DNA from 2 places in the Microbacterium sp. G2-16M genome. Region 2 is predicted to be linked to the other one. Evidence: predicted binding sites of a transcription regulator. Region 2 holds the regulator's gene; the other holds the start of a gene.
The links. Region 2 encodes LexA, which represses DNA repair genes until DNA is damaged. Its sites were predicted from a motif close to TCGAACANNTGTTCGA; they were not measured.
Positions count from the first base shown of each region.

Region 1: the regulator LexA is predicted to act here: its motif matches at 1,905-1,920, upstream of AC0L6F_RS02000 (HNH endonuclease signature motif containing protein).

Region 1 covers NZ_CM147897.1:407,989-411,396, forward strand. Annotated here, with positions in the region: gene AC0L6F_RS01990 (RNA polymerase sigma factor) at 1-977, shown strand, start outside; gene AC0L6F_RS01995 (coenzyme F420-0:L-glutamate ligase) at 974-1,672, shown strand; gene AC0L6F_RS02000 (HNH endonuclease signature motif containing protein) at 1,967-3,408, shown strand, end outside.
Region 2 covers NZ_CM147897.1:3,481,884-3,485,291, forward strand. Annotated here, with positions in the region: gene metE (5-methyltetrahydropteroyltriglutamate--homocysteine S-methyltransferase) at 1-1,227, shown strand, start outside; gene lexA (transcriptional repressor LexA) at 1,290-1,982, opposite strand; gene AC0L6F_RS16415 (LysM peptidoglycan-binding domain-containing protein) at 2,238-2,621, shown strand; gene AC0L6F_RS16420 (histidinol-phosphate transaminase) at 2,653-3,408, shown strand, end outside.

The DNA.
Region 1 (3,408 bases), 440 kb from region 2:
CGATCGTCATCTCGTCGAAGGACGAAGAGGATGTGCCGGTCTACTCGGCGCAGATCACCGGCGCCACCGCCGACCCGGTCAAGGACTACCTGAAGCAGATCGGCAAGGTGCCGCTGCTGAACGCGGCCGAAGAGGTCGAGCTGGCCATGCGCATCGAGGCCGGCCTGTTCGCAGAGGAGAAGCTGTCGCACATGTCCGCGGCGGAGAAGTCCGCGAAGCTGGGACTGGACCTGCAGTGGGTCGCCCGCGACGGGCAGCGTGCGAAGAGCCACCTGCTGGGCGCCAACCTGCGTCTGGTCGTCTCCCTGGCCAAGCGCTACACCGGGCGCGGCATGCAGTTCCTGGACCTCATCCAGGAGGGGAACCTGGGTCTGATCCGTGCGGTCGAGAAGTTCGACTATACGAAGGGCTTCAAGTTCTCCACCTACGCCACCTGGTGGATCCGTCAGGCGATCACCCGGGCCATGGCCGACCAGGCGCGCACCATCCGCATCCCGGTGCACATGGTCGAGGTCATCAACAAGCTCGCCCGCGTGCAGCGCCAGATGCTGCAGGACCTGGGCCGCGAGCCCACGCCCGAGGAGCTCAGCCGCGAGCTGGACATGACGCCCGAGAAGGTCGTCGAGGTGCAGAAGTACGGCCGTGAGCCGATCTCGCTGCACACCCCGCTGGGCGAGGACGGCGACAGCGAGTTCGGCGACCTGATCGAGGACACCGAGGCGGTAGTGCCGGCGGACGCCGTCGGCTTCACGATGCTGCAGCGCCAGCTGGAATCGCTCCTGGACTCGCTGTCCGAGCGCGAGGCGGGCGTGATCCGCATGCGGTTCGGCCTCGGCGACGGCCAGCCGAAGACCCTCGACCAGATCGGAGACACGTTCGGCGTGACGCGTGAGCGGATTCGCCAGATCGAGTCGAAGACGATGGCCAAGCTGCGGCATCCGTCCCGTTCGCAGTCGCTGCGGGATTACCTCGAGTGAGCGGCGAGGCCAACACCGGCAAGGCACTCACCGTCACGATCGACGGTGCGTCGTACGCGCGGATCCCGATTCGCACACGCGTGGTGATGCCTGGTGATGACCTCGACGTGTTCGTGCGGGAGCACGCCGCCGACCAGGTCCGCTCCGGTGACATCCTCTTCGTGACCGAGAAGATCGTCGCGATCACCCAGGGACGGTCCTTCCCGGTCAGCGAGATCAAGCCCCGTCGGCTGGCGGTCTTCCTGTCGAAGTACGTCACCCGCACGCCGTACGGCATCGGCCTGGGCATGCCCGAGACGATGGAGATGGCGCTGCGCGAATGCGGCACGCTGCGCATCCTCTTCGCCGCCGGCGTCTCGGCGGTGACCAAGCTGTTCGGCCGCAAGGGCGACTTCTACCGCGTGGCCGGTGACCGGGCGCGCGCCATCGACGGCCCGACCGCCCACACGATCCCGCCGTACAACGAGGCGGTCGTGCTGGGCCCCGAGCGTCCGCGCGAGGTGTCGGCCCGGCTGCGCTCTCTGCTGGGCGGCGCCTGCGATGTGGCCGTGGTCGACATCAACGACCTCGGTGGGAACATCCTCGGCTCCACGCTGGACAAGGCCGGCGAACACCGGCTGCGGGCGATCCTGAAGGACAACCCGCTCGGTCAGGGCCACGAGTCGACTCCGCTGGGCATCGTCCGCGCGGTCTGATCGCCCCGCGCCGCTCCGCGCGACGGATTGTGCATGGCGACCTCTGCGTTCAGCTGTCGCTGATGCACGCGAAGCCGGCGTTTCACGTGCATCAGGGACAGATGAAGGTCGCTCGGGCGGGGCACAGTCAGTCCGCCGCTTTGTTCGCATCTGGGTCAGATCTGATGGCAAGGACGGGGGATGTCGGAGCTGACGGATTCGGCAGAATAATCAGTGATTGACCATTGACATGGCGAAGCTTCGTTCGATACACTGAAGATAGTTCACCCGAGGAGCAGACCGGAGGTTTCGCTGATGTCATCATCGTCTGCGGGCCGGTCTGCGGTGCTGTCGGAGTTGGATCAGCTGGTCGAGGACCTGACCGGGTCGCGGGCTCTGGCGGCGCGGGCGTTCGCGGCGGAGATGTTCTTCTTCGAACGGGTCGCCGGGCTGGTCCAGGAGCGGGAACGGGAACGCGCCGTCCGGGACGGGAACGGGGCGGTCACCGCCTCGTCGCAGCTGGGCATGCGGGAGGTGTATGCCGAGGTCGCGGCCGCGTTGCGGCTGAGCGAGTGGCAGGTGGCGCGGAAGGTGTCACAGGCGTGGAGCCTGACCCACCGGTTCTATGAGACGCTGTGCGAGGCCAGCGACGGCCGGATCTGGCCGGAGCATGCGACGCTGATCGCGGAGACCGGTGCGGTGATCGAGGACGATCAGGTACGTCGTCAGTACGAGGCGGTCGCGGTGGATATGGCGGGGGAGATGACCCCGGCCCAGTTGCGGCCGGCGCTGTCCGGGCTGGTGTCCCGGCTGGACCCGGAAGGCACCCAGCAGCGGGTCCGGGACGCCGTGAAACGGCGGAAAGTGACGGTGCGGGAGTTGGAGCCGGGGCTTGCCCGGATCACCGCCGACCTGCCCACCGCCCAAGGTGTCGGGATCGTGAACCGGCTGCAGGAGATGGCCGATCAGCTGTACGAACAGAACGCCGCCGACCGCGCCCAAGCCCACGCCCAAGCCCAAGCCGAAGCCCAAGCCGAAGCCGCGGCTGCCACCGCCGATGCGAACGCCGGGGCAGACCCGAACGGCGACCGTACCGACGCCGATGCGAACGCGGATGCAGACCCGAACAGCGACCGTGCCAACGCGGACGCGGACTCGGACGGCTTCGCGGACGGCGGCAGCGATGATGCCCCGTCTGAGCAGGTCGTGTTCGATGAGCGGACCCGGTCGCAGATCATGGCGGACGTGTTCTGTGACCTGCTGCTGACCAACGTGCCGGACGGGCACGGCACCACAGAGCAGGCCAGAGAGAACCTCGGGGCGATCACCGGGACGGTGCAGGTCACGATCCCGGCCCGCACCCTGACCGGCCAGACCACCGGCGGGGCGAGCGTGGTCGGTTTCGGGGCGATCGACGATGGCACCGCCCGGCACCTGGCCGGGGCGGCCCGGGCATGGACCCGGGTGTTCACCGACCCGTGCACCGGGGTCCCCACCAGTGTGGACCGGTACCGGCCCACCAACAGACAACGACTGTTCCTGCAGGTACGGGATGAGCACTGCCGGTTCCCCGGCTGCCGCCGCCCCGCCCACAAATGCGACATCGACCACACCCTCGCGTACGCCGACGGTGGCACCACGTGCCTGTGCAACCTGGCCCACCTGTGCAAACGCCACCACACCCTCAAGCACGAGACCGCCTGGACCGTGATCCAGCTGCCCGGCGGGATCCTGGAATGGACCGCACCCACCGGACG
Region 2 (3,408 bases):
CAGGTCGCCACGCTGGCGACCGGACTGGAGCGCGGACGCGCGGCCATCGACGAGGCGCTGGATGCCGCATCCGCCGCCCTCGCCGACCGGCGCAGCGCACCCGGGGTCCGCGACGGGGCGGTGCGGGTGCGCGCGGCTGCGCTGAGCGCCGACGCCTTCGTCCGCGGCGATCACGGGGCCCGCGAGGCGGCGCAGGATGCCGCACTGGACCTGCCGCCGCTGCCGACCACGACGATCGGCTCGTTCCCGCAGACCGACGAGCTGCGCCGCACGCGCGCCGCGCATGCGAAGGGGGAGATCTCCACCGCCGAGTACGAGCAGCTGCTGCGGCTGGAGATCACCACCGTGATCGGGCTGCAGGAGGAGCTGGGGCTGGACGTGCTGGTGCACGGCGAACCCGAGCGCAGCGACATGGTGCAGTACTTCGCCGAGAACCTCGACGGATTCGCCGTGACCCGCAACGGATGGGTGCAGTCCTACGGCACGCGCGCCACGCGACCCTCGATCCTCTGGGGCGACGTGTCCCGCCCGGCGCCCATCACCGTGCCGTGGTCGGCGTTCGCGCAGGCGCTGACGGACAAGCCGGTCAAGGGCATGCTCACCGGCCCGGTGACGATCCTGGCCTGGTCGTTCGTCCGCGACGACCAGCCGCTGGGTGAGACCGCGAACCAGGTCGCGCTCGCGCTGCGGGACGAGATCGCCGAGCTCGAGGCGGCGGGACTGCGGATCGTCCAGGTCGACGAGCCCGCGCTGCGCGAGCTGCTGCCGCTGAAGAGGGTCGGCCAGCAGGCCTACCTGGACTGGTCGGTCAACGCGTTCCGTCTGGCCACCGCGGGCGTCGTCCCGGCCACGCAGGTGCACACTCACCTGTGCTATTCGGAGTTCACCGAGGTGATCGACGCGATCGCCGCGCTGGATGCCGACGTCACCTCGATCGAGGCGGCCCGCAGCGGTGGGGAGGTCGTCGGCGACATCGCCGCCGCCGGCTTCGAGCGGGGCGTGGGACCCGGTGTGTACGACATCCACTCGCCGCGGGTGCCCCGCGTGAGGGAGATCACCCGGCTGCTGGAGCGAGCGGCCGCCGAGCTCGGGCTGCGGCAGATCTGGGTGAACCCGGACTGCGGCCTGAAGACGCGTGCCTACCCGGAGACGGTCGCATCGCTGCACAACCTGGTCGAGGCCACCCGACGGGTGCGCCTCGGGCTGGAGGTCGGCGTGCCGGCCTGATGCCGTGACGACGCGGTTCCGGGTCGGGGCGATCGCGCCCGGCCCGGAACCGCGTCTGCGGATCAGACCGCGCGCAGGACGGCGACGACCTTGCCCAGCACGACGGCGTCGTCGCCCAGGATCGGCTCGAACGCCGAGTTGCGGGGGAGCAGCCAGGTGTGACCGTCGCGCTGCCGGAACGTCTTCACCGTCGCCTCGCCGTCCAGCATCGCCGCGACGATGTCGCCGTTCTCGGCCGTCGCCTGCGACCGCACGACCACCCAGTCGCGGTCGCAGATGGCGGCGTCGATCATCGACTCGCCCTGCACCTTGAGCATGAACAGGTCGCCCTTGCCCACGAGCTGGCGGGGGAGGGGGAAGATCTCCTCCACCTGCTGCTCGGCGGTGATCGGCACCCCCGCCGCGATGTGCCCGACCAGCGGGACGAGGGCGGCGTCGCCGACCGCCGGGGCGGTGTCGGCGGGATTCTCGGTGCCCGAACCGGGCAGGTCGATCAGCACCTCCATGGCGCGCGTCTTGCCGGCGTCGCGTCGCAGGTAGCCGCTCAGCTCGAGCTGGTTCAGCTGGTGGGTCACGCTGGACAGCGACTTCAGGCCGACCGCGTCGCCGATCTCGCGCATGCTCGGCGGATACCCGTAGCGGGCGATCGAGCGCTGGATGACCTCGAGGATCGCCATCTGCTTCTCGCTCAGGCTCTTGCGTCGGCGCGTCTGTCGGCGCGGCTTGGGACCCGCGTCGTGCGATGCATCGGTCATGTCAGCTCCCGTTCTTGCCGCCGAGGCAGCGTCTTCGAATGTCGGAGGTCGGTGATGGGGTGGCCTCATCGAAACGGTATCCGTTCCCGAACCGGATCGAGGGCAACGCCGTCGCGTGTCGCCCTTCGAGTCGATTCGGGGAAGAGTCCGCTTGACAGTTTACAACATCGAAACTAGATTCGGAAGAGAAGTTCGGCACCGGTCCTCCCGGCCGAGGGTCGGCGCCGAACCTCTCCCCATCACTCGGAGGAACGCATGAGCACCATCGGCATCGCCAGCACGGCAGGGATCACGCCGCACAGCACGGCCCACGCGGCCACCCGCCTGCGACTCACCGCACGCGGTCGCCGTGTGCTGGCCGCCCTGGTGGCGCTGCCGGTCGCCGCGGCGATCGGCATGGCGGCGCTCAGCGGCGGATCGGCGCTCGCCTCGCGCGACACCGGGGCCGCGGCGGGGTCGTTCGCGATCGTGACCGTCAGCGCCGGCGACACGCTGTGGTCGATCGCGCAGACGGTGGCGCCGCAGGCCGACCCCCGGGACGTCGTCGACGGGATCGTGCGCCTGAACGCGCTGGACGGCGTCACGGTCGCGCCGGGCGATCGACTGTCGATCCCGACCGAGTACGCGCCGGCGAAGTGACCCGCCGGGCGCCCGCGGCGCGCGCTCTACGATGGGACGCGTGAGCCCCCGTCTGGAAGACCTGCCGATACGCGACGATCTGCGCGGACTGACACCGTACGGCGCCCCGCAGGCGCCTCTGCCGGTCGCCCTGAACGTCAACGAGAACACGCATCCGGTTCCGAAAGAGGTGTCCGACGACATCCTGGATGCCGTCGCCCTCGCGCTGCGGGACGTCAACCGGTACCCGGATCGCGAGTTCACGGTGCTGCGCGAGCAGTTCGCCGAGTACCTGGGTCACGGGCTGACGCGGGATCAGATCTGGGCGGCCAACGGGTCGAACGAGGTCCTGCAGCACCTGCTGCAGGCGTTCGCCGGACCGGGCCGGACGGTGTTCGGGTTCGCCCCGACGTACTCGATGTACCCGCTGCTGACCCGTGCCACCGGCGGGCAGTGGGTGGCGGGCGAGCGCGGTCACGACTTCACCATCGACGCCGCATCGGCCGCGGCGCAGGTGGCGCAGGCGCAGCCCGACGTGGTGATGCTGTGCGCACCGAACAACCCGACCGGCACGCCGCTGCCGCTGGATGTGATCGAAGCCGTGTACGAGGCGACCACGGGCATGGTGATCGTCGACGAGGCGTATTGGGAGTTCGCGCCGCGCGAGGAGCGCTCGGCGCTGACGATGGTGGCCGATCGACCGCGGATGGCGGTCTCGCGCACGATGAGCAAGGCGTTCGCGTTCGCGGGTGCGCGTGTCGGCTACCTCGCCGCCGACGCCGCCGTGATCGACGCCCTGCGTCTGGTC